Regions from separate parts of the Mesorhizobium sp. M0621 genome, predicted to be linked through region 1. Evidence: predicted binding sites of a transcription regulator. Region 1 holds the regulator's gene; each other region holds the start of a gene.
What was found. The regulator LexA, encoded in region 1, represses DNA repair genes until DNA is damaged. The targets are predictions, from matches to a motif close to TGTTCNNNNTGTGTTCNG.
Positions count from the first base shown of each region.

Region 2: a site for LexA is predicted at 3,233-3,250, ahead of NKI38_RS32750 (ImuA family protein). Genes of this name have one in related genera too.
Region 3: a site for LexA is predicted at 8,902-8,919, ahead of uvrA (excinuclease ABC subunit UvrA). Genes of this name have one in related genera too.

Region 1 covers NZ_JAMYQF010000042.1:7,592-18,532, forward strand. Annotated here, with positions in the region: gene lpxA (acyl-ACP--UDP-N-acetylglucosamine O-acyltransferase) at 1-708, shown strand, start outside; gene NKI38_RS24020 (LpxI family protein) at 680-1,603, shown strand; gene lpxB (lipid-A-disaccharide synthase) at 1,596-2,771, shown strand; gene gltA (citrate synthase) at 2,867-4,195, opposite strand; gene gltX (glutamate--tRNA ligase) at 4,380-5,804, opposite strand; gene NKI38_RS24040 (ComEC/Rec2 family competence protein) at 5,907-8,366, shown strand; gene lexA (transcriptional repressor LexA) at 8,360-9,112, opposite strand; gene kynU (kynureninase) at 9,548-10,795, opposite strand; gene kynA (tryptophan 2,3-dioxygenase) at 10,879-10,941, opposite strand, start outside.
Region 2 covers NZ_JAMYQF010000099.1:331-8,660, forward strand. Annotated here, with positions in the region: gene NKI38_RS32725 (HpcH/HpaI aldolase/citrate lyase family protein) at 1-848, shown strand, start outside; gene NKI38_RS32730 (DUF1737 domain-containing protein) at 894-1,100, shown strand; gene NKI38_RS32735 (hypothetical protein) at 1,087-1,767, opposite strand; gene NKI38_RS32740 (TetR/AcrR family transcriptional regulator) at 1,938-2,585, shown strand; gene NKI38_RS32745 (metallopeptidase family protein) at 2,667-3,089, opposite strand; gene NKI38_RS32750 (ImuA family protein) at 3,274-4,335, shown strand; gene NKI38_RS32755 (DUF6504 family protein) at 4,277-5,755, shown strand; gene NKI38_RS32760 (error-prone DNA polymerase) at 5,752-8,330, shown strand, end outside.
Region 3 covers NZ_JAMYQF010000013.1:597-11,537, reverse strand. Annotated here, with positions in the region: gene urtC (urea ABC transporter permease subunit UrtC) at 1-779, shown strand, start outside; gene urtD (urea ABC transporter ATP-binding protein UrtD) at 786-1,532, shown strand; gene urtE (urea ABC transporter ATP-binding subunit UrtE) at 1,602-2,297, shown strand; gene NKI38_RS11760 (hypothetical protein) at 2,567-2,743, shown strand; gene NKI38_RS11755 (sensor domain-containing diguanylate cyclase) at 2,792-3,943, opposite strand; gene NKI38_RS11750 (DUF72 domain-containing protein) at 4,479-5,282, opposite strand; gene NKI38_RS11745 (GNAT family N-acetyltransferase) at 5,325-5,795, opposite strand; gene uvrA (excinuclease ABC subunit UvrA) at 5,831-8,752, opposite strand; gene NKI38_RS11735 (hypothetical protein) at 9,470-9,700, opposite strand; gene NKI38_RS11730 (ATP-dependent Clp protease proteolytic subunit) at 9,908-10,513, opposite strand; gene NKI38_RS11725 (SRPBCC family protein) at 10,537-10,941, opposite strand, start outside.

The DNA.
Region 1 (10,941 bases):
CTGGTCAGTCATGTCTCGGTGATGGGCGCGACGTCAATCGGCGCCTCGACCAAGGTCTATCCGATGGCGACATTGGGCGCGCCGCCGCAGAACACCAAGCACAAGGGCGGCCACACCACGCTGGTCATCGGCAAGAACTGCACGATCCGCGAAGGCGTGACCATGCATCTCGGCACCGATTCCAGCCGCGGTGAGACGACGATCGGCGACAATGGCAATTTCCTTGCTTACGCCCACATCGCCCATGATTGTGTCGTCGGCAACAACGCGACCTTCGCCAATGGCGCGACGCTGGGCGGCCATTGCGAGGTCGGCAACAACGTCTATATCGGCGGCCTGACCGCCGTGCATCAGTTCGTCCGTATCGGCGACAACGCCTTTCTGGGCGGCTGCTCGGCGATCGTCGGCGACGTCATTCCCTTTGCAATCGCGGTCGGCAACCGCGCCAGCCTGCGCGGCCTCAACATCATCGGCCTGAAGCGCTCCGGCCTGCCGAGGTCCGAAATCCTTGTGCTGCGCAAGGCTTACAGGATGATCTTCGATCGTTCCCGCACCGTTGGCGAGAACATCGAATTCGCCAAGGCGGAGTTCGCGTCGTCGCCGACCGCCATGAAGATCATCGATTTCATCACCAGTCGCGGCAAGCGGCACTATGCTGTGCCGTCGCTCAAGGGCGGCGATGGCAACGATGTCGATGACGAAGACTGAGACAGAAGCAGAAGCAACTGGTCTCGTTCTCGCACCAGGCGCCAGGGTAGGCGTTATCGCCGGCGGTGGTCATCTTCCTGTGGAAGTCGCCCGGGGTCTTGAGGGGCAGTGCTATCCCCCCTTCATCATCATGGTCGAAGGCGAGGTCGACCGTGGATCCGAACTTTACAGATACGAGCACGAGAGCCTTGCTCTCGAACAAATCGGCGCGCTGGCTTCGTTGCTGAAACGCCGGAAGATCACCCACCTCGTTCTGGCTGGTGAGATCAAACGCCGGCCGAAACTGACCGACATGCGGCTAAGTTTCGGTCTGCTCGCGCTGGTGCCCATGCTGGTGATGGCGCTCGCCCGTGGCGACGACGGCCTGCTGAAGATCCTGGCACGCGGTCTCGAGGCTCGCGGGGTCAAGATCGTCGGCGCCCATCAAGTCGTACCGGATCTTGTCGCTGTCGAGGGTGTCCTGACCAAGGCTGCTCCCCTGAAATCGGATCGGCGTGATATCGAGGCCGCGTATGCGGCTGCGAAAGCCATCGGCGCGCTCGACATCGGTCAGGCGGCGATCGCCATTGGCGGCCGCGCCATTGCCCTGGAGGGCATCGAGGGGACGGACGGGCTGCTTCTGCGTACGAAAGAGCTGCGCGGCCATGGCAGGCTTGCCGGCAGGACGCGTGGCGTCCTTGTCAAATGCGCTAAGCCGGGTCAGGAGCTGCGAGCCGATCTGCCCTCGATTGGCCCGCAGACGATCGAGGCGGCGCATGCGGCCGGGCTGGCCGGCATCGCCGTCGAAGCCGGCCGCTCACTGGTTCTCGAGGGTCCCGAAACCATCGCACGTGCCAATGCACTCGGTCTGTTCGTCATTGGCCTGTCTGCCGCGACGGAGCCGCACAATGGCTGACAGGGCATTGAAGATCGCCATCGTCGCCGGCGAGGAGTCCGGCGATCTGCTCGGCGCCGATATTGTCGAGGCGCTGAAACGCGCAACCGGCCGCGATATCAGGCTCATCGGTATTGGCGGACGCCATTTGCAGGCGCTAGGGCTCGCTTCCCCGTTCGATGGCAGTGAGATTGCCCTCATGGGCTTTACCGCCATCCTGCGTGATCTGCCGCGCTTGATGCGGCGCATCAGCCAGATGGCAAATCTGGTCGCCGGTGAACAGCCGGATTGTCTCATCACTATCGACAGCCCGGATTTTTCGCTGCGGGTGGCAAAGAAGGTGCGCGCCGCCAACCCTTCGATCCCGATCATCCACTATGTCTGCCCCAGCGTCTGGGCATGGCGGCCGGGCAGGGCGGTGGCGATGAAGCCCTATGTCGACCATATCCTATGCATCCTGCCATTCGAGGTGAGAGCGCTCGATCGCCTTGGCGGTCCGCCTGGAACGTATGTCGGCCATCGCCTGACCCATGATCCGGGCGTGCTCGGCGCCGCGAAGCTGCAAGGGCCTGAACGCGACCTGTCCGCCGATCGTGTCAAGACGCTGCTCGTGCTGCCGGGCTCGCGTCGCGGTGAAGTGCGCCGGCTAATCGGCGTTTTTGGCGAGACGGTGTCTGTCTTGCGCGCGCGCGGACACCGGCTGCGACTGCTCTTGCCGACGGTGCCGCATGTCGCGGATCTGGTCAGGGCCTCGGTCGCCAGCTGGGATGAAAAGCCGGAGATACTGCTCGAACCGGCGCGCAAATGGCAGGCTTTCGGCAAGGCCGATGCGGCGCTGATCGCGTCGGGAACGGTGTCGCTGGAACTGGCGCTGTCGGGCGTGCCGATGATCTCATGCTACCGGCTGGATCCGGTCATGCGCATGGCGCAAGCCCTGATCACGGTGTGGAGCGCCGCCCTGCCCAATCTGATCGCCGACCGGACGGTCGTGCCGGAACACTACAACCAGTATGTGAGGCCGCAATATCTGGCGCGGCAGCTTGAGGCGCTATTTTCCGATACGCCCTATCGCAGCTGGCAAAAGGACGGCTTCGCCGAGGTCGCCAGGCGCATGGCGACCGATCGGCCCTCAGGTGACATCGCCGCGCAGGTGGTGATGCGGTATATCAAAAGAGCGAGTAGCGAGTAGCGAGTAGCGAGTAGGAAGAAGGCGGTTCTCACCGCTCGGTCTATATAAAACTCCCTATTCGCTACTGGCTATTCGCTATTCGCTCTCGTCCCCTGTCACCGCTTGGCGATCGGCACGTAGTCGCGCTCCGGCGCGCCGGTATAGAGCTGGCGCGGGCGGCCGATCTTCTGGCGCGGATCCTCGATCATCTCTTTCCACTGCGCGATCCAGCCGACGGTGCGGGCGACCGCGAACAGCACGGTGAACATGGTGGTGGGGAAGCCCAGCGCCTTCAGCGTGATGCCGGAATAGAAGTCGACGTTCGGGTAGAGCTTTTTCTCGATGAAATAGGGATCAGTAAGCGCGATCTTTTCCAGCTCCATGGCGATGTCGAGCAGCGGATCGTCCTTGATGCCGAGCTCGCCCAGAACCTCGTGCGCCGTCTTCTGCATGATCTTGGCGCGCGGATCGTAGTTCTTGTAGACGCGGTGGCCGAAGCCCATCAGCCGGAACGGGTCGTTCTTGTCCTTGGCGCGCGCGATGAACTCCGGGATGTGGTCGACATGGCCAATCTCGCCCAGCATGTTGAGCGCCGCTTCATTGGCGCCGCCATGAGCCGGCCCCCACAGGCAAGCGATGCCGGCGGCGATGCACGCGAACGGGTTGGCGCCCGAAGAGCCGGCGAGACGAACGGTCGAGGTCGAGGCGTTCTGCTCGTGATCGGCGTGCAGGATGAAGATACGTTCCATGGCGCGCGCCAGCACCGGATTGATCTTGTATTCCTCGCACGGCACGGCAAAGCACATGTGCAGGAAGTTGGCGGCGAAATTCAGCTCGTTCTTCGGGTAAATGAAGGGCTGGCCGATGTGGTATTTGTACGCCATCGCGGCGATCGTCGGCATCTTGGCGATCAGCCGCATGGAGGCAACCATGCGCTGGTAGGGGTCGGAAATGTCGGTGGAGTCGTGATAGAAGGCCGACAGCGCGCCGACCACGCCGCACATCACCGCCATCGGGTGCGCATCGCGGCGGAAACCGGTGAAGAAGCGCGACATCTGCTCGTGCACCATGGTGTGGCGCGTCACGCGGTAGTCGAAATCGTCCTTCTGCGCCTTGGTCGGCAATTCACCGTAGAGCAGGAGATAGCAAACCTCGAGGAAGTCGCCGTGTTCGGCCAACTGGTCGATCGGATAGCCGCGGTGCAAGAGAATGCCGGCGTCGCCGTCGATGAAGGTGATTTCGGACTCGCAGCTTGCCGTCGAGGTGAAGCCGGGATCGTAGGTGAAGGCGCCGGTGGTGGAGTAGAGCGAGGCGATGTCGATGACATCAGGCCCGACCGAACCGCTTCGCACCTTGAATTCATGGGTCTTGCCGGCGAATGCAAGCGTTGCCGTGGCCTCCTGGGTCTTGCCGCCCAAATCCAGTTTTTTCGCAGCTTCGGTCATTGCAAACTCCTTCTTGTTTCCTCATGCCGGCAAAGGCAAATTCTGCAAAGCGACACGTCGAAATCACCGCAATGCGCGTATTCGCCACCGCATTTCAGGAGGGTGCGTGCCAGATTGGGCCAAGGCCTAATGTTGCACTGCGAAACCCGCCTTTCAATGCCAATCTTCTTGGGCCAGTTTGCTCCTAATCGATTTGGTCTGCTATGCGCGCCAGGCTTTCCTCGCGGCCGAGCACGGCAAGCACATCGAACACGCCCGGCGAGGTGCTCTTGCCGGTCAATGCGGCGCGCAAAGGCTGGGCCACGGCGCCGAGCTTGTGGCCGCCGGCCGTAGCAACCTCGCGGATCGCGGCCTCCGCTGCAGCCGCCGTCCAGTCGCTCGTAAGCCCGTTCAAAGCTTCGTGAGCGCCGCGCAGGATCTTGCGGGCATCGGCATTGAGCAAGAGGGCCGCCTTGTCGTCGATCGGCAGTGGCCGCGTGGCGAACAGGAAGGCGGCGCCATCGACGAGTTCGACCAGCGTTTTGGCGCGCTCCTTCAGGCCCGGAAGTGCCGCCAGCAACTGCGCCTTGTTGCTGTCGTTCAGGCGCGCCGCCATCGCCGGGCCGCCTTCGAGATAGGGCAGAGTGGCGATGAAGATATCGAACAGTTCGGCGTCGCTCATGCGGCGCATATGCGCGCCGTTGATCGCCTCCAGCTTGGCGAAGTCGAATCGGGCCGCGCCCTTGTTGACATCGCCGATATCGAACCAGGAAATCATGTCCTCGATCGACATGATCTCGTCGTCGCCATGGCTCCAGCCGAGGCGCGCCAGGTAGTTCAGCAGCGCCTCGGGCAGATAACCCATGGCACGATAGGCCTCGACGCCCAGCGCGCCGTGCCGTTTCGACAGCTTGGCGCCATCGGCACCGTGAATCAGCGGGATATGCGACATGGACGGCACGTCCCAGCCCATGGCGTTGTAGATCACCGTCTGGCGGGCGGCGTTGGTCAGATGATCGTCGCCGCGAATGATATGGGTTACGCCCATGTCATGATCGTCGACGACGACGGCATGCATATAGGTCGGGTTGCCGTCCGAACGCAGGATGATGAAGTCATCGAGATCCTTGTTGGGAAAGCGCACCTCGCCCTGGACACGGTCATGGACGATGGTCTCCCCCTCGGTCGGCGCCTTGATGCGGATGGCGCCCTTGGCGCCTGCAGGCGCTTCTGAGGGGTCACGGTCACGCCAGCGGCCATCATAGCGTGGCGGCAGTCCCTTGGCTCTGGCCGCCTCGCGCATCGCCTCCAGCTCGGCTGGCGTGGCATAGCAATAATAGGCCTTGCCCATGCGCACCAGCTCCTCGGCCACCTCGCGATGGCGCGGCGCACGCTCGAACTGCGACACCGGCTCACCGTCCCAGCTGAGGCCGAGCCAGGAAAGCCCGTCGAGGATGGCAGAGGTCGCGGCTTCGTTGGAGCGTTCGCGGTCGGTGTCCTCGATGCGCAGCAGCATCGTGCCGCTCGTGTGCTTTGCGTACAGCCAGTTGAACAGCGCCGTGCGCGCGCCGCCTATATGCAGGTAGCCGGTGGGCGAGGGGGCAAAACGGGTTACGACCTTGTCGGACATGGAACTCTCGGAAAGCATCTGAAGCGGGGTGCGGTTGCGCGGACTTTCGCGCGCCCGGCGTTCATGTAGCATAGGGTGTCGAGGGCGCAAGGGGCAGACCCGATGGCTGGACGAGGCTGGGGCTCGGATCAGGGCGAGGACGCTGCCGTTGGCGTCAGCGAGCGATCCCTGTTTGCGCCTCTGCCAACTCCGCTGCCGACGCCATCGCCCCTCATGCCGGATCCCGGCAAGGCGCCGCTTCAAGCGGATGTCTCCGCCTCCGTTCCAACTGCCGAAACCGGCAGGATCGTACGCGTGCGCCGGCAAATCGGCCGGATTTCGCTGCCTCGCCTGCGCCATAGCGTGGCCGCGGCCGCAGGGCTGGAACTCGACCGTGGCGTGGCCTTCCTGCTGGTGCCGGTCTGCCTGGCGAGCGGAGCAATCGGCTATTTTTCGCTGGCGGCGGAGCCGAACTTCGCAAAGCCTGTCGCAGTCGTCATCTTGGCGGGGCTCTGTGCGCTGGTCTCGCGTTCCTGGCCGAAAACCCATTTGTGCTTCATGGCGGCGCTTTTGTGTGTGCTCGGGGTGCTCGCCGCAAAGGTCGAGACATGGCGCGCCGGCACACAGATGCTGGGTTCGGAAATCTCGACGCAGGTGACCGGCCGGATCGTCTCGCTCGACCGGATGGAGAGCGGCCGCATCCGGCTGACCATCGACGTGACGTCGACTGCAAGGCCGAAACTGCGCTATGCGCCGGAGAGGGTGCGGCTTTCGACACGAAAGATCCCGGCGGACATGACCGCCGGCTCCCTGATCACTGGATATGCCAGGCTGTTGCCGCCGACCGGGCCGGTGCGGCCGGACAGCTACGACTTCTCCTTCGACAGCTATTTCGCCGGCATCGGCGGCAGCGGGTTCTTTCTCGGCAATCCAAAACTCGTCGTCACCGACGACTATATGCCGCTGGCGGCCCGCCTTTCCTCGGGGATAGAAAAAGCCCGTGAAGCGATTGCCGACCACATCAGGGGCAGCGTCGGTGGCGCCGAAGGCGAGATCGCCGCGGCGCTGATCGTCGGCGTACGCGCCGGCATTCCCGATGAAATCAATGAAGCGATGCGGCGTACCGGCATCTACCACATCATCTCTATTTCCGGACTGCACATGGCGTTGGTCGCCGGCACCATCATGGGTTTGCTGCGCGGCGCCTTCGCCTTGTTTCCGGACTTTTCCGCGCGTCGTCCGGTAAAAAAATATGCCGCCGCCGCGGCACTTTTCTCGATCGCCGCCTATCTCATCATTTCCGGCGTCGTCGTTGCCGCCGAGCGCAGTTTCATCATGCTGGCGGTGATGCTGATTGCCGTGCTGTTCGATCGAGCGGCGCTGACGATGCGCAATCTGGCAATTTCGGCAATCGCCGTCATTGTGGTGTCGCCGCACGAGGTGGTCGGCCCGAGTTTCCAGATGTCCTTCGCCGCGACCGCCGCACTCGTCGGCGCCTACGCCGGCTGGGCGGATCATCGTGCAGGAAAGGCGAGACCACCGCCGCCAAAGCGATCGCTGCCCAGTTTCCTGACGCGAAAATTCCTGCTGGCGGCGGGCGGCCTTTCCATGACTTCCATCATCGCCGGCGGCGCCACGGCGCTGTTTGCCATCTGGCATTTTCAGCGTGTGTCGCCGCTCAGCCTGTTCGCCAATCTGGCCATCATGCCCATCGTGACAGTCGTGATGTTTCTGGCCGTCGCCAGCGCGTTGCTGATGCCGTTCGGGTTGGACTGGCCGGCCCTCTACCTGATGGGCAAGGGACTGACGCTGATGATCGCCATATCGGGCTGGATCTCCGAGCGTTCGCCCGTCGATGCGGTTGGACTGATTTCTCAGCAGTCTGTCCTGCTGGTGGCGATTGCCCTGGTCATCGCGACGATGGCGACGACATGGCTGCGGCTCGCGGCTCTTCCCTTCGCGCTTGCCGGCCTGCTGACCGTCTCGGATACGCGCGCACCTGACGTGCTGATCTCGGAGGACGCAAGGCTGGTTGCGTTGCCGATCGGCGGTGGCGAACTTGCCGTCAGCCGCGCGCGCCCGAACGAATTCACCGTGGACAATTGGAAACGCGCGCTGACATCCGAAACCATCGTCATGCCGGAGGTGTTCAACGAAGGCGATGGCCAATTCGACGTCAGGGATGCCGCTGAAATGCCGCCGGGAGCGCCGTTCTATTGCACATCAGGCGTTTGTCTCGCCAGGCATCCGTCCGGTGCATTCATTGCCTATGTCGAGGATCGAAAGGACACCTGGAAAGCCTGCGGCTTCGCCGACCTGATCGTCATCAATGACGCGACGGCATATGACGCCTGTCACAACCCGCTGGTTCTCGTCATCACCAAGCGGCAACTGGCCCGCAAAGGCAGTGCTGCCGTCTTCTTCGATCGCCAATCGGCGACCACACCAGCGACAATCAGCTTCGCCGTGGACAGGCCATATCGACCCTGGCACGTACAACGCAAATTCTCGCGTGAGGCGAGGGGACTGCCGCCCTTCAAGAGACCCGAGAAGCCAGCGATTAAACCGCAGCCGCCTCAGTAGCGGCGGATCAGGCCAACGAGCTTGCCTTGCACCTTGACCCTGTCGGGCCCGAAAATCCGGGTCTCATAGGCCGGATTGGCTGCTTCGAGAGCAATCGAGGCGCCCTTGCGGCGGAACCGCTTCAGCGTCGCTTCCTCTTCATCCACCAGCGCCACGATGATCTCGCCGGGGCTGGCCGTATCGGCATTGCGGATGATGACGGTATCGCCGTCGAAGATGCCGGCCTCGATCATCGAGTCGCCCTTGACCTCCAGGGCATAGTGCTCGCCGCCCATGATCATGTCCGGCGGCACCGAGATCGAATGTGTCTGATGCTGGATGGCGTCGATCGGCACACCGGCGGCGATACGACCCATCACCGGGATCGACACGGCGGAGACCACGTCGTCGTCATTGCCGGCCGAAGGCATCCGCGAAGACGCCGGCTTGATCTGCCGGCCAAGGCCGCCCTGACCGAGACTGGTCTGACCAAGACTGCCCTGGATGACGCTTGGCGAGAACTTTTTCGCCGCGTTGAGGCCGGGCGCGATCGAGTCCGGCAACCGCAGCACTTCCAGCGCGCGTGCCCGGTTGGGCAGCCGGCGAATGAAGCCGCGCTCTTCCAGAGCCGTGATCAGTCGATGAATTCCGGATTTGGAGGCAAGGTCGAGCGCCTCCTTCATCTCGTCGAAGGATGGCGGAATGCCGCTTTCCTTCAGGCGTTCATGGATGAACATCAGCAGTTCGTGTTGCTTGCGTGTCAGCATGGCGGCCCCCAGGGTACCTAAAACCAGAATCAGAAAACAAACCCAGAACAAACACTATCTGTTCCAGTTGTGTTCCGCAACTGTTTAAAGTTTAATGAATTTATTAAGGGGATCGAAATTATTGGCAGCTCGCTGCCAGGCCTCGCCGACGGCTGCATCCCGTCGCAATGCGCTTGCCGGCATTGAAATTGTTATGGTTAATAGCCTGTGGCCCATCCCAAGCTCAGGCCTGGCATGAGTTGCGATAGGCCCTCGACGGTGGGCATTCCGGGCATTCGTTTGCCGTGAACGAAACGAAGCCAAAATGCCAACCTTGGTTAATAACTGCAATCAGCGCGGCCACCAGCGGCGAACTCATTTGCGAGCTGGAAATTCGTCCTCCGTCATCCGACCAAGGGGCAAGGCCGGCGACAACAGATCGTCGGGACGGCTGCGTCAGGTAACGGCCTCCTTGACGGCGAAACGCTGGTCCTTCCATGCACCCGTGCGCAGAATGTCTTCCAGCACCTCAACCGCCAGCCACACATCCTTGTAGCCGACATAGAGTGGCGTGAAGCCGAAACGGATGGTCGATGGCGCGCGGAAGTCACCGATCACCCCCCGCTCGATCAGCGCCCGCATGATTTGATAGCCATGATCGTGAAGGAACGACACCTGGCTGCCGCGCCTGGTCGCGTCGCGGGTGCTCTCCAGCGTGAGACCATAGGCGCCGCACTTCGCCTCGACGAGCTGGATGAACAGTTCGGTCAGCGCGACGCTCTTCTTTCGCAATGCCGCCATGTCGACGTCGTTCCAGATGGCAAGCGCACCTTTGAGCGCCCGCATCGACAGGACCGGCTGCGTGCCGCACAGAAAGCGGCGGATGCCGGTGCCGGCCACATAACCCCGTTCGAAGGCAAAGGGGCGTGCATGCCCCCACCAGCCGCTGAGTGGCTGGCTGATCTCGCCATGGTGGCGCTGGGCGGCATAGATGAAGGCCGGCGCGCCCGGACCGCCGTTGAGGTACTTGTAGGTGCAGCCGACAGCGAAATCGGCATTTGCGCGGTCGAGCTCGACCGGCAGAGCGCCCGCGGTGTGGCATAGATCCCAGACGATCAGCGCTCCGGCCGCATGAGCCTTGCGCGTCAGCGCCGCCATGTCGCGCAGTTCACCGGATTTGTAATTGACGTGGTTGACCAGCACCACCGCGACGCTTTCATCGATCAGTTCTTCAATGGTTGGTGCGTCGACGCCCGCGAGACGCAGCAAGGCGCCATCCCGGGTCGAGGCCACGCCTTCGGCGATGTACAGGTCGGTGGGAAAACTGTCACCCTCGGCGACGATGGCCAACCGGCCGGGCCGCATCTCCATCGCCGCATGCAACACCTTGTAGATGTTGGTCGATGTCGTGTCGCAGACGACGGTCTGGCCGGCCGCGGCTCCGATCAGGCGTCCAAGCTGATCACCGAGTTCGACCGGCATCTCGAACCATCCGGCCGTATTCCAGGCCCGGATGAGATCCTGGGCCCATTCCTTGGTCGCCGCCTGCTGCAGCTCGCCGAAAACGGCATGCGACGCTGCCCCGAGAGAATTGCCATCGAGATAGATCACCCCCTCCGGCAGAATGAAACGGTCGCGCATGGCACGCAGCGGATCCGTGGCATCCATCGCTTCGATCGCAGCGAGATCAGGAATTCCACACATGGTCGGTCAATCCTCGGTTGTTCGCGAAGGGTTTTCCGCCACAAGCGCGTCCCCTCGGTATGCCTGTTCTCATTTCGATGATGTCAGAGCCGGGTGCGGACGGTCCACAGCTCCGGAAACAGCACGACCTCAAGCATCTTCTTGAG
Region 2 (8,330 bases), on a different contig from region 1:
CCTCCAACGACAAGGCGCTGGCCAAGATCGCGCAGCTTTCCTGCGACGCAATCATCATCGACCTCGAAGACGCCGTCGCACCGGCCGACAAGATTGCCGCCCGCGAAAAACTGGCGGGCATTTTGGCCAAACGTCCGGTTGCCAACGATATTGGCCGCCGCTGCGAGATGATCGTGCGTGTCAACGCGCTGTCCAGCGAATGGGGCGCCGACGATCTGCTTGCCATGGCCAAATGCGAGCCTGACGGCCTCCTGCTGCCCAAGGTCGACACGCCGCGCGACATTCTGGAAGTCGGCGACGTGCTCGACGAAAATTTTGCCCCCGATGCGGTGAAACTATGGGCGATGATCGAGACGCCCAAGGCCATGCTCAACATCGGCGCCATTGCCGAGCTTGGCCGCGATCCGGCCTCGCGGCTTGACTGTTTCGTTGCCGGAACGAATGATCTGGTCAAGGAGACCGGCGTGCTGGTCACGCCTGACCGGCGCTATCTCGTGCCCTGGCTGATGCAGATGCTGCTGGCCGCGCGCGCCGGCGGCCTCGACATGCTCGACGGCGTCTCCAACGATTTCCGCGATCTCGACGTCTTTGCTCGCGAATGCGCGGAAGCCGCTGCCATGGGGTTCGACGGCAAATCGCTTATCCACCCGGCCCAGATCGAAGCCGCCAATCGAGCCTTTGCACCGTCGCCCGAGGCGGTGGCCGAGGCGCGCTCGGTGAAAGAAGCCTTCGCGCTTTCCGAAAATGCCGGCAAAGGGGTGATTGCGCTGAACGGAAGAATGGTCGAGCGGTTGCACCTGGCGCAGGCCGAAAAACTGCTGGCGAAGGCAGCCGCCATCGGCGCATGATATCAGCCCTGTGCTTGCGGGCTACTCACGACAGGAACCAACCCGATGAAACTCTACCGCTTTCTGACCGGCCCGGACGACGCCAGCTTTTGCCACAAGGTGACGGCGGCGCTGAACAAGGGCTGGCACCTGTTCGGCTCGCCGACCTATGCCTTCGACAAGAAGGCCAAGACCATGTGCTGCGGCCAGGCCGTCGTGAAGGATATCGACGGACAGGAATACGGACCGGACACCAAGCTCAGCGACTGGTAGTCGGCGCTCGCATCCACAGCCACCCGGCCAGCCAGGCGATCGCTGCCGCAAGCGTCACCAAGCCCAGGTCAAGAGCCAACTCCGGCACGAACGCACGGAGAGCGATAGGCATCGCGCCAATGAAATAGAGAGCGAGTGGAATGCGCGGCACACCTCTTGCAACGACAAGAGAGATTACAAACGCCGGCGTCCCAAGCAGAAAAAGAACTGAACTGGCAACCAGAGCCAGTCCGAGTGGCCCGGCGCGCAGGTCGGTGATGGTTGTCAGCGGAAGCTTCGAAAATACGAGATTGATCACCACTTCCACACCGACCAAACTTGCCAATGCAACGAAGTTGATGACAAACGCGATCGTGCCGAACAGGCCCGCGCGCCGGCCAAACGCAAGAAACAGGCCTACGACAAGACCAAGCGCCAATATCTCGGCGACTGGCGCGAGAAGTTGCGTCAGATCGGTGGTCGCGATGAGCGAGCTGCGTTTGGCCGCGTTGACCAGAAGAATAAGCGCGCTCCCCGCCCCGGCGATGGCGGCAAGCCGATAAAGCGTAGCGCTGGGCACAGCCGCGCTCGACTGGACAGCCGTGGAATTCTCCTGAGGTTCTTCGGCTGAACTGTGAAGCGAAATGAGCGATTGCGGACGGCGGGGTTCGGCGGTCGTGGCGAGCATGTTCGTCTCCTCATCTGGGAAAACGGCAGCCGCGAAGACCGCAGGCCTGTTCCGATCCCATTTGTAATCAGTGATTACATGCTCTTGCTGGGGTTGTAAACGTTGATTACATAAATTTCGGTATTCATGCTACGGACGCGTGAAGCAGTTCTACGAAACAAAGGAAAGAAATGGCAGAAGCCAAGACGCCTCGCCGCACCAGCTACCACCATGGCAATTTGCGGGACACGTTGATCGATGCTGCAATTCAACTTGTCGAGGAAGGCGGCCCCGACAATGTGAGCGTGCGCGAAGCCGCAAAGCGAGCCGGCGTTTCCCCCGGCGCGCCCTTCCGGCATTTTCAATCGAAAACAGCGCTGCTGACCGCGGTCGCCGAACAGGCCATGAGCCGGCTGACAGAGGCCGTCACCAATGCACTTTCAGAAGTCGACAGCGAAGATCCCATCGTGGCCTTCGAAGCAATCGGACAAGGCTATCTGGAATGGGCGATTGCCAATCCCACGCATTTCCAGGTCATCAGCTCCCGAACGCTGATTGATTTCGACGGGTCGGACAGTCTTCGGGGTCAGAATGAAGCCATTCGCCGGAAGATGATCGACCTGCTGACTCAGGCGCAACAACAGGGTCGGTTGGCTGCGAACACGGACTTCGATCATCTGGTTCTTGCCGCTCGTGCATTTGTCTATGGCTTGGCACGAATGGTGGTTGATGGTCATTTTTCGCAGTGGCATCCGTCCGAGCCGCCATCGCTCGCCGTGCACAAGGCGCTGCATCTTTTCGTCAGCCGGATGACCGACCTGTCTGAAGCGAAATCTTAGAAGCCTTTGCCGCCGCTGAGTTCTGGACCGACTTGAGAGAGACTTGAGAGGAGTGGACATTTCACGCGGCGTAGGAACCAGTTACTCAGCCGCCTCTTCGATCCTCTCCATATCGTCATCGGACAGCCCAAAATGGTGGCCGATCTCGTGGATCAGCACGTGGGTGACGATGTCGCCCAGCGTTTCCTCGTTCTCGGACCAGTAGTCGAGGATGGCGCGGCGGTAGAGCGTGATGCGGTTCGGGCCTTCGCCGGTCTGCGGATTCCAGCGCTCGGCGATGCCGCGTCCTTCGAACAGGCCGAGCAGGTCGAAGGGCGTTTCCAGCGACAGATCGTCCATGATCTCGTCGGTCGGGAACTCGGCGATCTGGATGACGATCTCGCCGGTCAGCTTGCGAAAATCCTCCGGCAGATGGGCATAGGCCTCCAGCGCCAGGAACTCCATTTCGTCCATCGAGGGCGAGAGTTCGTCATGCCAGGTGCGGGTCTTGTAGATGCGGGCCATGCTTTGTCCTTTGATCCCGGCATATAGGCTTTCACACAGGACTCGGCAAATGACTGGCGGCCGCACGTCTCAGACAAACCCACACGACAGGAATAAATTCCCCATGACTCAGCTTGACTCTTGGGACGCGCTCTGGAATCTATAAGAACATAACAGGAACAATTGTGAGTGGAAGCTGACCGTCATGGCGATGACCGCCGTGGCGCGGGAAACTGTTTTTGCCCTGCGCCGCCAGATCGCGAAAATCGAGGGAACGCTGCCCGAGCGCCTGCAGGCGCCGGCCGCAGCGACCCCTGATGCTGACGCCAGCACGGGTGTCACGCCCAATACCGATCTCACAATCGTCCGGCGCGGCATTGCCGCGGCTTTGCCGGATGCTTTCCTGCCCATCGGTGTCGAGCGGCTCGATGCCGCCTTGAGCGGTGGCCTGCCCAAGGCAGCCTTGAGCGAATTCCATGGCACGCAAACCCGCGATGCCGGGGCTGTCGCCGGCTTCGCCCTGTCGCTCACCAGCCTGATCCTCAAGCGGACGCCAGAACTGCCGGTGCTGTGGATCGGCACCACGGAAATCTTCCGCGAAGCCGGCTTTCCCTACGCCAGGGGGCTTCATGCCTCGTTCGGCATCCAGCCGGAACAATTGCTGTTTTCCGAGGCGCCCCGACTTGTCGATGCGCTGTGGGTCGCCGAGGAGGCTGCCCGGATGACGGCGCTCGCCGCCGTCATCTTGGAAATTCGCGGCAATCCGCAGCGGCTGGACCTGACCGCGACGCGCCGGCTGCATGCGCGGGCCCAAGGTGCGGGCCGGCCGGTGTTCCTGCTGCGGCAGGCGGCCGAGCCCGAGCCGACGGCGGCCCCCGTCCGGCTCATCGTCGCGTCGGCGCCAGCGGTACCGCGCGACACCATCGCCGGGCCGCTCGCCGGCTCGATCGGCCACCCGGCCTTTATCCTCACCATCGGCAAGAGCCGCACGGCCTTGCCTGGACAATTCACACTGGAGTGGAACCCCGATGAACGCGCATTCGACGAAAGAACGAGCGACGAAAGAAGGGGCGAGGAAAGAGGCCGGGCAAAGAATCCTGTCCCTGTGGTTTCCCTATCTGGCCGTGGAAAGGATCCTGCGGCAGCGTCTGGGGCGGTCCTGGCGTTCCCGGTCGTCGGATCACCTGCCGCCATCTCACCCACCGCTCGTGATCAGCCATCGCGACCGCAACGCGCAGCGCATCTCGGCCCTCGACGAGCGGGCTGAAGCACTGCACTTGAAGCGCGATATGGGCATTGCCGATGCGCGCGCCATGCATCCGTCGATCGACATCGTCGAGGCCGATCCGGAGGCCGACCGGCGCCTGCTCGAAGGTCTTGCCGACTGGTGCGACCGCTACACCCCGCTGGTGGCGCTGGACGGGGCGGACGGCCTGTTTCTCGACGTCACCGGCTGCACCCATCTGTTCGGCGGCGAACGCGCCATGCTCGACGACATCCTGTCGCGCTTTTTCCATCAGGGTTTCGACGTCCGCGCCGGGCTTGCCGCGACACCGGGCGCGGCTTGGGCGGCGGCACGGTTTGCCGGTGACCGCATCGTCGATGGCGGCGAGGAGGAAGCGCTGCTGGCACCCCTGCCGCTGGCCGCACTGCGCATCGAGCCGGCGACCCGCGCCAGCCTGGAAAGCGTCGGCCTGCGCACGGCGGGCGCCGTCATGGCGGCACCGCGCGCGCCGCTCGCCCGCCGCTTCGGCGCCTTGCTGCTCCTGCGCCTCGACCAGGCGCTTGGCCGTCTCGACGAGGCCGTGTCGCCGCGGCTGCCCGTCGCGCCGCTTTCGGTCGAACGCCATCTGGCCGAGCCCGTCACCTTGACCGAGGACATAGAACGGCTGGTGGGCATGCTGGCGACGACCTTGAAGATCGACCTCGAGCGTCGCGGCGAAGGCGCCAGGACGCTGGCGTTGCTGCTCTTTCGCGTCGACGGCGCCGTCAGCCGCATCGCCATCGGCACCTCGCGGCCGATGCGCGAACCCATGCTGATCCAGAAATTGTTCCATGAGCGGCTGGCCGCGCTCGAACAGGATATCGATGCCGGCTATGGCTTCGATCTGGTGCGGCTTTCGGTGCTGACATCAGCCGCTATCGACATGCAGCAGGCCGATCTTGCCGGCGAGGTGATCGACGACGGCGCCGATATCGCGCTGTTCGCCGACCGCATCCGCGCCCGGCTCGGCGATGGCGCGGTCCTGCAGCCGGTTGCCGTCGAAAGCCATCTGCCGGAGCGCGCCGTCGCCACCATCCCCTTCACCGAAGCCCCGCGCCGGACCACGCCGCCGAAGAAACCGGACAGACTGCAGGCGCCGATGATTATCTTCCCGCCGGAACGGCCGATCCGGCTGTTCCGCTCGCCCGAACCCATCGACGTGCCGGCCACCGAAATGCCCGAGGGGCCGCCGCTGAACTTCCGCTGGCGCCGCGCGCTCTACCGGGTGACGCGGGCCGAGGGGCCGGAGCGCATCGCCGCCGAATGGTGGCGCGAGTCGCCGAGCGACGAGGCGGCATCGACGCGCGACTATTTCCGCATCGAGGATGCCGACGGCCGCCGCTACTGGCTCTATAGGCAAGGCCTTTACGGCGGCGCCTCGCAGGTCCCGCCGCGCTGGTTCCTGCATGGGGTCTTTGCATGAACGCGCTGACCGTCATTCCCTATGCCGAGTTCGGCATCCAGTCGAATTTCTCCTTCCTGCGCGGCGCTTCCAAGCCGGAGGAGTTGGTGGTCGCCGCCAAGCTTCTGGGCTTTTCCGCGATCGGGCTTGCCGACCGCAACACGGTGGCCGGTGTGGTGCGCGCCTGGCAGCAGGCCAAGGTGGAAAAGCTTTCCTATCACCCCGGCTGTCGGCTGGTTTTTGGCGATGGCACGCCGGACATTCTCGCCTATCCCAGGGACCGCAAGGGCTGGGGACATCTGTGCCGCATGCTCACCCAGGCCAACCTGCGCGACGAGAACGAAAAGGGCGCCACCCTTCTCCAGCGCAGCGACCTGCTCGAATGGGGGGATCTGATGTCGCTGGCGGTCCTGCCCGATCTGTCGGCGGGTCCGCAAGACCGTCTCGCCTTGCTTCGTGATCTCAAGCATCGTTTCGGCCGGAACCTGCGGCTTGGCGTTTCACCCGACTATGCCGGCAATGACCGTTTCCGGATCGAGCAGGCAGCGGCGTTTGCCGAGAGCGCCGGCATCCCGCTGATGGCGACCAACGACGTCCTCTACCACACGGCCGAACGGCGCCCGCTGCAGGACGTGCTGACCGCGATCCGCCTCAACACACCCGTCTCCGAGGTCGGGCTGCAACTGGCCGCCAATGCCGAACGCCACCTGAGGCCGCCAATGGAGATGGCGCGCCTGTTCCGCAGGCATCCGCAGGCACTGGCCGAAACCTTGCGATTTGCGCAGGAGCTGACTTTTTCGTTGAGCGATCTCCAGTACAACTACCCCGACGAACCGACGGAATCGGGTCTCGGGCCGCAGGCCGAGCTGGAACGGCTGGCACGGGAGGGGGCTGCCGAGCGTTATCCCGCAGGTGTGCCCGCTTCGGTGACCAAGCGCATCGCGGAAGAGCTCGCTCTGATAGAGCGCCTCAACTACGCCCGCTATTTCCTGACCGTCTACGACATCGTCAAGTTCGCCCGCAGCCAGGACATTCTCTGCCAGGGGCGCGGTTCGGCCGCCAATTCGATCGTCTGCTTCTGCATCGGCATCACAGAAGTCGGCCCGGACAGGATCGACACGCTGTTCGAGCGCTTCATTTCCGAGGAGAGGAACGAACCGCCGGATATCGACGTCGATTTCGAGCATGAGCGACGCGAAGAGGTGATGCAGTACATCTATACGAAGTACAGCACCAAGCGCACGGCACTGGCCGCCGCCGTCATCAGCTATCGCGGCCGCTCGGCGCTGCGCGAAGTCTCCAAGGCAATGGGCCTGTCGGAGGATGTCAGGGGGTCATTGTCCGGTTCGATCTGGGGCTGGTCGACCTCGGAACTCGGCGAGAAGGAAGCTCGCGCCGGCGGCCTCGACCGCACCGATCCGGTGTCGCGGCATGTATTGGAACGCGCCAACGAGATCATGGGTTTTCCCCGCCACCTGTCGCAGCATGTCGGCGGCTTCGTCATCACCAGGGACCGGCTCGACGAGATCGTGCCCATCGTCAAGACGGCGATGGACGAGCGCAAGATGGTCGAATGGGACAAGGATGATCTCGACGCGGTGAAGATCCTGAAAGTGGACGTGCTGGCGCTCGGCATGCTGACCTGCCTGAAACGCGCCTTCACCTTGCTGGAGGAGCACTATCCCAATGCACGGGATAAATATGGCCGGCCCTATGTGCTGGCCACGTTGCCGCCCGAGGATAGAAATGTCTACGACATGATCTGCCGCGCCGACACGCTCGGCGTCTTCCAGATTGAATCCCGCGCCCAGATGTCGATGCTGCCGCGTCTCAAGCCGGACAATTTTTATGATCTCGTCATCGAAGTGGCGATCGTCCGGCCGGGTCCGATCCAGGGCGACATGGTCCATCCCTATCTGCGCCGCCGGCAAGGCAAGGAAAAACCCGAATATCAGAAGCCGGAGCTGGAGGCGATCCTCAGCAAGACGCTTGGCGTGCCGCTGTTCCAGGAACAGGCGATGAAGATCGCCATCGTCGCCGGCGGTTTCAGGCCGGGCGAGGCCGATGAACTGCGCCGCGCCATGGCCACCTTCAAGCGCACCGGCACGATCGGCAATTATCGCCGGCGCATGATCGACGGCATGGTTGACAAGGGATACACCAAGGACTTCGCCGAGCGCTGCTTCAAGCAGATCGAGGGTTTTGGCGAATACGGCTTTCCCGAAAGCCACGCCGCCTCCTTCGCGCTGCTGGTCTATGCCTCCTGCTGGTTCAAGACCTTCTATCCCGACGTGTTCTGCGCCGCGATCCTGAATTCGCAGCCTATGGGATTTTACCAGCCGGCCCAGCTGGTGCGCGACGCGCGCGACCATGGCGTCGACATTCGCGACGTCGACGTCAATTTCTCGGTCTGGGACTGCACGCTGGAGAAAGCGCCTTTCGATCCGGCCCGCATCCTCGCGCGCCATGCCGAGATGCGCGGCGTCATCGAGACGGATCATGCACTGCGGCTCGGCTTCAGGCAGATCAAGGGCCTGTCCAAGGAGCGCATGGAGCTGTTCGTCGACCGGCGCGGCGACGGCTACGTGTCCGTCAG
Region 3 (10,941 bases), on a different contig from region 1:
TCGCCTTCCGCAGCCGCGTCACCGGCGTCTATCTCTCGATCATCACCCAGGCGATGACATACGCGCTGCTGCTTGCGTTTTTCCGCAACGACATGGGTTTCGGCGGCAACAACGGCTTGACCGATTTCAAGGATATTCTCGGCTTCAACGTGCAGGCCGACGCGACGCGTTCGGCGCTGTTCGCGGCCAGCGCGGTGATGCTCGCACTCGCCGTTTTCGTCACCTGGGCAATCGTCGGTTCCAAATACGGCAAGTTGCTGATGGCGGTGCGCGACGCCGAGAGCCGCACGCGCTTCCTCGGCTGGCGGGCGGAGAACGTAAAGCTGTTCGCCTTCACCATCTCGGCTGTCATGGCCGGCATCGCCGGCGCGCTCTACGTGCCGCAGGTCGGCATCATCAATCCGGGTGAGTTCGAGCCGGCCAATTCGATCGAAGTCGTCGTGTGGGCCGCCGTCGGCGGTCGCGGCACCATTGTCGGACCGATCATCGGTGCGCTGCTGGTCAATGCCGGCAAATCCTGGTTCACCGGCGTGCTGCCGGAATTCTGGCTGTTTGCATTGGGTGGGCTGTTCGTCGCCGTCACGCTTTTGCTGCCCAAGGGCATCATCGGCATGTGGGATTCCTGGCGTGGCAACGCCAAGGCGCTGCGGGCAGCCTCGATTGCCGAGAAAGCGGGCACCGATGTCGACGTTCCGCCGCCGGCGAAGATCGTTCGCAGCGAGGCGAGAACGCCCGGCGACTGGTCCGCGACCAGCCCCGAACCGCAGCCGGCGGAGTGAGCGACCATGTCGAAGTCGAACACGATCCTCTATCTCGACGGCGTCTCGGTCTCCTTCGATGGCTTTCGTGCCATCAACAACCTGTCGCTGGTGCTCGACAAGGGCGAGATGCGCGCCATCATCGGTCCCAACGGCGCCGGCAAGACGACGATGATGGACATCGTCACCGGCAAGACGCGGCCCGACGAGGGCGAGGTTTTCTTCGACGGCCAGGTGGATCTCACCAAGCATGACGAAGCCGAGATCGCCATGATGGGCATCGGCCGCAAATTCCAGAAGCCGACCGTCTTCGAAAGCCACACGATCGAGGAAAACCTGATGCTGGCGCTGAAGGGGCCGCGCTCGATCTTCCCGGCACTGTTTCATCGCCGCTCGGCCGCCGAGACGCGGCAGATCGACGACATTCTCGGCATCATCCGGCTTGGCGACAAGCGTAACGAACTGGCGGCAAATCTGAGCCATGGACAAAAGCAGTGGCTCGAGATCGGCATGCTGCTTGCGCAGGATCCGAAGCTGCTTCTGGTCGACGAGCCGGTCGCCGGCATGACCGATGCCGAGACCGAGGAAACCGCGCGGCTGCTGAAGGATATTGCGCGCGACCATTCGGTCATCGTCGTCGAGCACGACATGCATTTCGTGCGCGAACTCGGCGTCAAGGTAACCTGCCTGCACGAGGGCTCGGTGCTGTCGGAAGGCACACTCGATTTCGTTTCGGCCGACGAGCGCGTCGTCGAAGTTTATCTGGGGAGATGAGCATGGTGTGGCGGGTTCAATTCCATCATTTCGATCTGTCCCTCCTCAGGTTCTGGAGAAGGCGCTGACATGCTCGAAATTTCCAATGCCACGCTGCACTACGGCGCCGCCCAGGCGCTGCGCGGCGTGTCGATGAAGGCCGGCGCCGGCAAGATTACTTGCGTGCTCGGCCGCAACGGCGTCGGCAAGACCAGTTTGATGAGATCGATCGTCGGCCACCACCGGCTGACGAGCGGAAGCGTTGCCTTCGAGGGGAAGGCGCTCGACCGGAGCGCGGCGTATGACCGCGCCCGGTCGGGCATCGCATTCGTACCGCAGGGCAGGGAAATCTTTCCGCTGCTCACCGTACGGGAAAATCTCGAATCGGGCTTCGCGCCGCTGAAGCGGGCCGACCGCAACATTCCGCCGCATGTCTTCGAATTGTTCCCGGTGCTCAAACAGATGCTCGGCCGCCGTGGCGGAGACCTTTCCGGAGGCCAGCAGCAGCAGCTCGCCATTGGCAGGGCCCTGGTGATGCGGCCGAAGCTGCTGGTGCTCGACGAACCGACCGAGGGCATACAGCCGTCGATCATCAAGGATATCGGCCGTGCCATCCGCTATTTGCGCGACCAAGCCGGCATCGCCGTGCTTTTGGTCGAACAATATCTCGATTTCTGCCGCGAGCTTGCCGACGAGGTCAACATCATGGACCGGGGCCTGATCGTCCATACCGGCCCGGCGGAAGATTTAGACCGTGCTGATGTACGCAAGTTCCTGACGGTGTAGAATCGTCGCTGGACTTCAGTTGTCGATCCGAAGTCCTTGGCAAGTCCAATATTTCTTCGATCAGCCATCTGCGTCACTGGTGCACCATAGACTGCGTGCTAGTCTTTCACAGGGCTTTTGTGAGTCGGCCACTTCCGTATCAGTCTGGTTCATCGCAGATCGAGGGCGCGGCTAGCACCGGGCAAGTTTCACGCAAGCAAGGCTTCCTAGCTTCCCTCCTGCGATCTTTGTCGTTCAACGCGTTTGGGCACACAGGCCAAGGGACAGTCATGGAACGTTACGTCGAGGACTACCAGAAGCGGCGGCTTACCGAGCGCGTCGATATCATCACCGCCATCAACATCTTGAAGTCCCAAGGCTACGGCCACGACGACCTGATCGAGGAAATCACCAAGGTCTTCTATGTCGACCTGGATGCCTTCAATGAAATCGTCATGGCGGCATAAGAGCCGCATTCGCTCGTCCCGGTCGTAGCTGTGGTCGATGCGTGTGGTCTAACCCGCGCGCCGGAATGCCGAGGCGGTGACGCGGTTGCGGCCGCCGCGCTTGGCGGCGTAGAGTGCCTTGTCGGCGGCGCTGAGCACCTTGTCGAAGCTGAGGCCCTCTTTGGTGCCGAAGGCAAAACCGGCACTGACCGTGCATATCAGCGAGCCGGTCTCGGTTTCGATGCGACGCGCGGCGAAAGCTGCCCGTATGGTTTCTGCGGTGGCTTCCACCGTTTCGGGCAAGGTCCGCTTCAGCACCAGCGCGAATTCCTCGCCGCCCATGCGCGCGGCGACGTCGGCCGGGCGAAGGTTGCCGGCGAGGTCCCTGGCGAACACCCTCAGCACTTCATCGCCGGCGGCATGGCCGAATTCGTCGTTGATGGCCTTGAAGCCGTCGAGGTCGAACACCACCACGGCCGTGAAGGCGCCGACCGGCGCATCGCCATGCAGGTCGAACAGGGCACGGCGATTGAGAAGGCCGGTCAGCGGATCGGTCAGCGCGTTGCGGCGGTGATGCCTGGCCAGACGCCCCTGATTGAGAGCCAGGGAAAGCGCTCCGATGCCGGTCATGCTGGCGATGACGATGATGAGGCTCAGCTCCTCGGCCCAGTTGCTGGGCGCATGCCCAAGGATCAGCTTTCCATCCCACGCAAGAACCATGGCGCACAGAACGAAGGACGTGGCCGTGGCCGAATAGAGTGTGGTGATGCCGATCGTCAGGGCAGGGGCTTCGTCGCGGCCTTTCCAGTATTCGAACGCCGTTGCGAACAGAAGCAATGCGGCCAAGGCGTTTTCGAGCATGAAGCCCAACCCGTCATAGCCAAGAGCCATGGAAGGCAACGTCACGACCAGCGAAATGGCGCCGCCAAGCACCGTTCGCGGCATTGGCGACCCGCCGGTTCTGAACTGATAGGCGGCGCCTAGCATGGTCGAGAAGCCAAGCAGGAGCAGGGCAAGGGTCGTGATGCCGAGCAGGCGCCCAGGCATGTCGATATAGGCGTCATAGGCAAAAATGTCGCCGACCACGAACACCAGGCTGATCGCCCATGTCAGCAGGAATTTCTCCGTGCGAGCGGTCAGCCACATGCCGAACAATGTCAGGCTCAGGCAGGCGGCGGAAAACCCGACAGCCAGCAGAAGTGAAGTGTAGTCGAGCGACATGCCCCTCGTCCTTGCCCGCAGCGGCCCAGATCGGTGACTTGGCCAGTCTGGATTCATGCAGCAAGGAGGTATCGATAAGGTTACGACGGTGGCGAAGATGCCATGATTCCGCTGCGTCAGAAGAGCGCCGACAACAACAGCAGGGCTAGGCCGACCCCCATCATCAACAGGCCTGGCCAATTCTGCGACAAGCCGAGGAAACCGAGCCCCCGCCGGCGTGGCTCGAGCGTCGGGCCTGGTGTTGCGAGGTTTGGTATCGGGCGATCCGGAACTACAGGCGCAGGATCGCTAAGCCGCCCGCGCCAGAGAACGGCGCCTGCCATGTACACAACGCCGGCGACAGTAAGCAATGCACCGAAGAGGATGACAGCCATTTGTCCTTGCCCTTCTTCAAGTCCCTGCATCCGATGCAGGGACTTGCGGGATCGGTGGCTAAGCGTTCGCGATGTCGCACGCGTCGCCGCCTGCGAGGATAGAACGATCAAGGCGTCGGGGAAGTTCCAACAACAAGGTAAGGCGCCGGGCAGAGGCCGCTTTAATTCACGCGCTTCATCAGCGCCATGGCGCCGAACGGCGCGCGCACCTTGCCCTCGGTGATGAAGTAGACGAACACGTCGCGCGGCTGGACCGGTGCATCGGTAGCGGGATCGGCACGCCGCAGGTCGGCCGGCTGCTTGCCCTCCGCCCAGGTCTTTGCTCGCGCCGCCCATTCATCAAGGCCCTTTGGTGTGTAGCAATCGGGATTGTCGTCGCTGCCTGTCTGCAGCCGTGCATAGACGAAATCACCGGTAACGTCGGCGATGTCGGGGTATTTGGCATGGTCGGCATAGACGATCGCGACCTTGTATTTGCGCACCAGCGCTACGAATTCCGGCACGACAAAACTGTCGTTGCGCACCTCGACCGCGTGGCGCAGCGCGACGCCGTCCTGCTTTTCCGGGAGCAGTTTCAAAAAAGCTTCGAAATCGTCCGGATCGAACTTTTTCGTCGGCGCGAACTGCCACAGGATCGGCCCGAGCTTTTCGCCGAGCGCGGCAACGCCCGAGCCGAGGAAGCGCATCATCGATTCGCCGGCCTCGCCGAGCACGCGCCGGTTGGTGACGAAGCGGTTGCCTTTCAGCGCATAGACGAAACCGTCCGGCGCCTCGCGGGCCCATTTGACGAAGGTCGGCTCCTTGAAGCTGGAATAATAGGTGCCGTTGACCTCGATGCTCGGCACCTGCCGAGTGGCGTAGTTCAGCTGCTTGGCCTTGGAAAGCTTGTCGGGATAGAAGGACGTATCCCAAGGCTCGAAGGTCCAGCCGCCCATGCCGGCGCGGATTGTTCCCGATGTGCTCATTGTCATCCTCCCAATTCAAAAGCCTGGCTGAATTCAGAAAAGTCAGGTCGTCGTGGTTTCGTCGACCGGTTTTGCCATGTCGACGAGCACCCAGCCTGGCCGATAGGGATTGGGCCGGCGACCCGTTTCATGGAAACCATAGGCCAGATAGAGCGCGATGTTCCGCTCCATCCTGGCATTGGTGTAGAGCCGCACCTCGGGCAGGCGCCACAAGCGCGTCTGCTCATCCGCGTGTTTGAGCAGGGCGATGCCGAACCCTTTGCCTTGAAGTCCTGGTGCGACGGCGACGGAGAAGATCATCGCGTGATCGTCATGCCGCTCCAGCGTGATCGCTCCGGCCAGTTCGTCGTCGCTCTCCAGAAGCCAGACCTCGCCACGCGCGATGCGCGGCGCATAATCCTCGGTGACCGGGATCGGCTGTGCGCCGAACAGGGCAGTGTAGGGGGCATAGGCTGCTTCAGTCAGCGAGATGACTGTCTGGAGATCACCAGCCCGCGCCCTTCTGATTGTCATTCAAAAGCTCTCCTAGGCGCTAACCGGTCCGATCATCACTCCGCCGCTTCGCGCTTGCCTCCGGGGCGCCGCTCCAGCAGCTCCTTGAGGAATTGGCCGGTGTAGCTGCGCTTCTCGCGCACGATCGCTTCCGGCGTGCCGGAGGCGACCAGTTCGCCGCCGCCGTCGCCGCCTTCGGGGCCGAGGTCGAGCACCCAGTCGGCGGTCTTGACCACCTCGAGATTGTGCTCGATGACGACCACCGTGTTGCCCTGGTCGACCAACTCATGCAGCACTTCCAACAGCTTGGCGACGTCGTGGAAATGCAGGCCGGTGGTCGGCTCGTCGAGAATGTAGAGCGTCTTGCCGGTCGCCTTGCGCGACAGTTCCTTGGCGAGCTTGATGCGCTGCGCTTCGCCGCCCGACAGCGTCGTCGCCTGCTGGCCAATATGGATATAGCCGAGGCCGACCTGCTTCAGCGTGTCGAGCTTGTCGCGCACGCCGGGCACGGCGGCGAAGAAATCGACGCCTTCCTCGACGGTCATGTCGAGCACGTCGGCGATCGACTTCCCCTTGAACAGAACGTCGAGCGTCTCTCTGTTGTAGCGCTTGCCGTGGCAGACGTCGCAGGTGACGTAGACGTCGGGGAGGAAATGCATCTCGATCTTGATGACGCCGTCGCCCTGGCAGGCTTCGCAGCGGCCGCCCTTGACGTTGAACGAGAAGCGGCCGGGCTGATAGCCACGCGCCTTGGCTTCGGGCAGGCCGGCGAACCAGTCGCGGATCGGCGTGAAGGCGCCGGTATAGGTGGCGGGATTGCTGCGCGGGGTTCGTCCGATGGGTGACTGGTCGATATCGATGACCTTGTCGAGGAATTCGAGACCCTCGATGCGGTCATGATCGGCCGGGTGCTCGCGCGAGCCCATGATGCGGCGCGAGGCGGCCTTGAACAGGGTCTCGATCAGGAAGGTCGACTTGCCGCCGCCCGACACGCCGGTAACAGCGGTGAAGGTGCCGAGCGGGATTTCGGCGGTGACGTTCTTCAAATTGTTGCCGCGCGCGCCGACGATTTTCAGGCGGCGGTTTTTCTTCGCCTCGCGGCGCGCGCCGGGCGTCGCCACTTCGAGCGCGCCCGACAAATATTTGCCGGTGATCGAATTGGGATTGGCCATGACTTGCTGCGGCGTGCCCTGGGCGATGATCTCGCCGCCATGGATGCCGGCGGCCGGACCCATGTCGACGACATAGTCGGCATGCAGGATGGCGTCCTCGTCATGCTCGACGACGATCACCGTGTTGCCGATGTCGCGCAGGTGCTTGAGCGTATCGAGCAGGCGCGCATTGTCGCGCTGATGCAGGCCGATCGACGGCTCGTCCAGCACATAGAGCACGCCGGTGAGACCGGAGCCGATCTGCGACGCCAGCCGGATGCGCTGGCTTTCGCCGCCCGACAGCGTGCCGGAATTGCGCGACAAAGTGAGATAGTCGAGCCCGACATCGTTGAGGAAGCGCAGCCGCTCGCGAATCTCCTTCAAGACCCGAACCGCGATCTCGTTCTGCTTGTCGTTGAGCGATGCAGGCAGGTCGGTGAACCACTGGTCGGCCTTGCGGATGGAAAGCTCGGTGACTTCGCCGATGTGCTTGCCGGCGATTTTCACGGCCAGCGACTCGGGCTTCAGGCGGTAGCCCTTGCAAACCGGGCAGGGCGTGGCCGACATGAAGCGCTCGATTTCTTCGCGCATCCAGGCGGATTCGGTCTCTTTCCAGCGCCGCTCGAGATTGGGAATGACGCCTTCAAAGGTCTTGGTGGTCTTGTAGGAGCGCAGGCCGTCATCATACTGGAAGGTGATTTCGCGCTCGCCGGTGCCGCGCAGGATGGCTTCCTTTGCCTCCTCGGTCAGATCCCTGAACTTGTCGCCGAGCTTGAAGCCATAAGCCTTGCCGAGCGCTTCCAGCGTCTGCGCGTAATAGGGCGAGGTCGATTTGGCCCAGGGGCTGACGGCGCCGTCGCGCAGCGAGATGTTTTCGTCCGGCACGATCAGATTGCCGTCGATGGCGCGCTGGCTGCCGAGACCGTCGCAGGTCGGGCAGGCGCCGAACGGATTGTTGAACGAGAACAAGCGCGGTTCGATTTCCGGAATGGTGAAGCCGGAGACCGGGCAAGCAAATTTTTCCGAGAACAGGATGCGCTCATGCGTCTCGTTCTTCGACTTATTGACCGAATCCTCGCCGGTCTGGCTGGAGTCGAGCGGCTTGTCGGCGAATTCGGCGACCGCCAACCCATCGGCCAGCTTCAGTGCGGTTTCGATGGAGTCGGCAAGCCGTGTCGCCAGATCGCCGCGCACGACGATGCGGTCGACGACGACGTCGAGGTCATGCTTGTACTTCTTGTCCAGCGCCGGCACGTCGGCGATTTCATAGAAGACGCCATCGACCTTGACGCGCTGAAAGCCCTTTTTCTGCAGCTCCAGCAGTTCCTTGCGGTACTCGCCTTTGCGGCCGCGCACCATCGGCGCCAGGATGAACAGGCGGGTGCCTTCCTCGACCGCCAGCACGCGGTCGACCATCTGCGAAACTGTCTGGCTCTCGATCGGCAGGCCGGTGGCCGGCGAATAGGGAATGCCAACGCGCGCAAACAGCAGGCGCATGTAGTCGTAGATCTCGGTGACGGTGCCGACCGTCGAACGCGGGTTCTTCGAGGTGGTCTTCTGCTCGATCGAGATGGCAGGCGACAGGCCGTCGATCTGGTCGACATCCGGCTTCTGCATCATTTCGAGGAATTGCCGTGCGTAGGCCGAAAGGCTTTCGACATAGCGGCGCTGGCCTTCGGCATAGATGGTGTCGAAGGCAAGCGACGACTTGCCGGAACCCGACAAGCCGGTCATGACAATCAGGCTGTCACGCGGCAGGTCGAGATCGACATTCTTCAGATTGTGTTCGCGCGCCCCGCGAATGGAAAGATATTTATGGTCGGCCATCGCCGGTCGCCGCCTCAGAATCTGGAATTTCCTGGAATGGCGGGTTTTCCCAACCATCCCCTATGTAGGTAGTTTTGCCGCCACGTCGAGAGACGCCACAATTCCCGACAAAAGCGTTTAAGCGTCTTTCGCGTGAACGGGCAAGTAGAAAGAACAAAGACCGAACACGCTCCTGACAAAGCTGTGCAAAAACTGACTTGCACGTAACCTCCCGGCGATCACATTTTTCGGTAACCGGCTATTGAAGCTTGACGCGCGCCCGTTCCTGGAGGCAAGCTTCGGCAGTCAACGAAGCCGGCCGTCTTTCGATGGTCTCGCCGCCCGGAGGCGGCCTGCGAGACGCCGCAGGCATTAGCGATTTGTGCTTCGGACGACAACGTCGCAATGGACAAAAAGGAGCGGAGCTATGACGCCACCGGATCGTCCCACAGGGTTCCAGTTGTTACTGGAGCGGCGGCAGGCATAAGTGCCAGGGTTTAGCGTCTGCGCCACCCGACAAACCGTGACCTGCCATACCCCGTAAAAATCAGAGACTGCAGTCGGATCGTCGGCTGACGCCGCGTTGCATCCGAAATCAAATGCCGGCAGTACGCCCCCGGTAGAAGTTGGATTTGAGATCCAAAAAGGCCCCGTCCGTTTGCGCAAAGCACGGCGGGGCCGCTTTATGTGCGGATTGTCTTGTTGGCGATATGCCAGCGCAGCACGCCGGCACCACTATCAGTGGCGCGGCTGCCCGATTGAGCCGGCGCCGACATCGACGGTGATGCTGCCGGAAATCCTGACATCCGTATCGCCGATCTTGAACTGGCCATTGCCGTTGCCGGGAAATGCGTCATCGGGTTCGGGCCGAGGAGCCGGCTGGGCGATGCGATAATCGCCGGTCACGCCGGGCAGGGCGCCTTTATGCGCCTGCGCCAAGCTGTCGTCGGCGAAGGCCGTGCCGCTCAAGAGACACGCGAGCGCTACAATTGCGATGACACGGTGCAATGTTCTGGGCGGATGAGTGTAAGTCATCCCAGGACTATAGTGGCGTGCCGGCGATGGGACCAGACCGGCATCGTCAAATCGTCCAAAGCGCGTCGCGTTTGAACGGATTCAAACCGGGGCCACTTTTGGGCGACATGCATGAGAGCCGGCAAGAAACCGGCCCTGGTTTTATGCCGCCTTTTTGCGCGTGTCGAAAACGTGGTCGACGATGCCCCAGGCCTGGGCCTCGCGGGCGGTCATGAAGTGGTCGCGGTCCAGCGTGCGTTCGACTTCTTCATAGGTGCGGCCGCAATGCTGCGCATAGAGTTCGGCCATGTGCCGTTTCGTCTGGATGATGCGCTCGGCATGGCGCTGGATGTCGGAGGCCTGGCCCTGGAACCCGCCCAGCGGCTGATGCAGCAGGATGGTGGCATTCGGCAGTGAGATACGACGCCCGGCTGTGCCTGCCATCAGCAGGAACGAGGCCATCGAGGCGGCAAAGCCCATGCACACGGTGGACACCGGGCAGCTGATGTATTGCATCGTGTCGTAGATGGCGAAGCCGCTTGTCACCACGCCGCCCGGCGAGTTGATGTAGAGCGAGATCTCCTTGTCGGGATTGTCCGATTCCAGCGACAGCAACTGCGCGCAGACCAACGCCGAGATGTCGTCGTTGATCTCGCCATTGATGAAGACAATGCGTTCGCGCAACAGTCGCGAAAAGATATCGAAGGCGCGTTCGCCGCGGCTCGATTGCTCGATTACCATCGGCACCAGGCTGGCAGCACCGCTCATGATCTTCTCTCCATCGTCCTTGTTCAGGCTGCACGCAGCAAGCGGCGAGGCGTGTTCGCGGCGATTGGCTTGCATGAACCGTTTGCGTCGAGCGAAAGCCGGCAGCTGGCGCCCGCCATGGCGATCGCGGGCATTGCCTTGCGGGCGAAGCCGTCATGAACGATGCGCAGATGAGTGCCGCCGGAAACGGTTCGGGCAAGTGTGAAGGTGACAATGCTGTCCAATGGGCTGTCCAATGGGCTGTCGAGCGGATCCTGCCGCGCGGCGTCGCCTGGCTGCTCCCGCCAGGAATAGCGCAGCAGCTTCTCCGGCTCGGCGTCGAGGATTTCGCATTCGATCGGTGCATCCGGCCCGGCGAAGGCAAAACGATTGCCGGTCTCCGGCCTGATGTCGTTCGGCATCATCCAGGCGGCGAGCAGCTCCGGCAC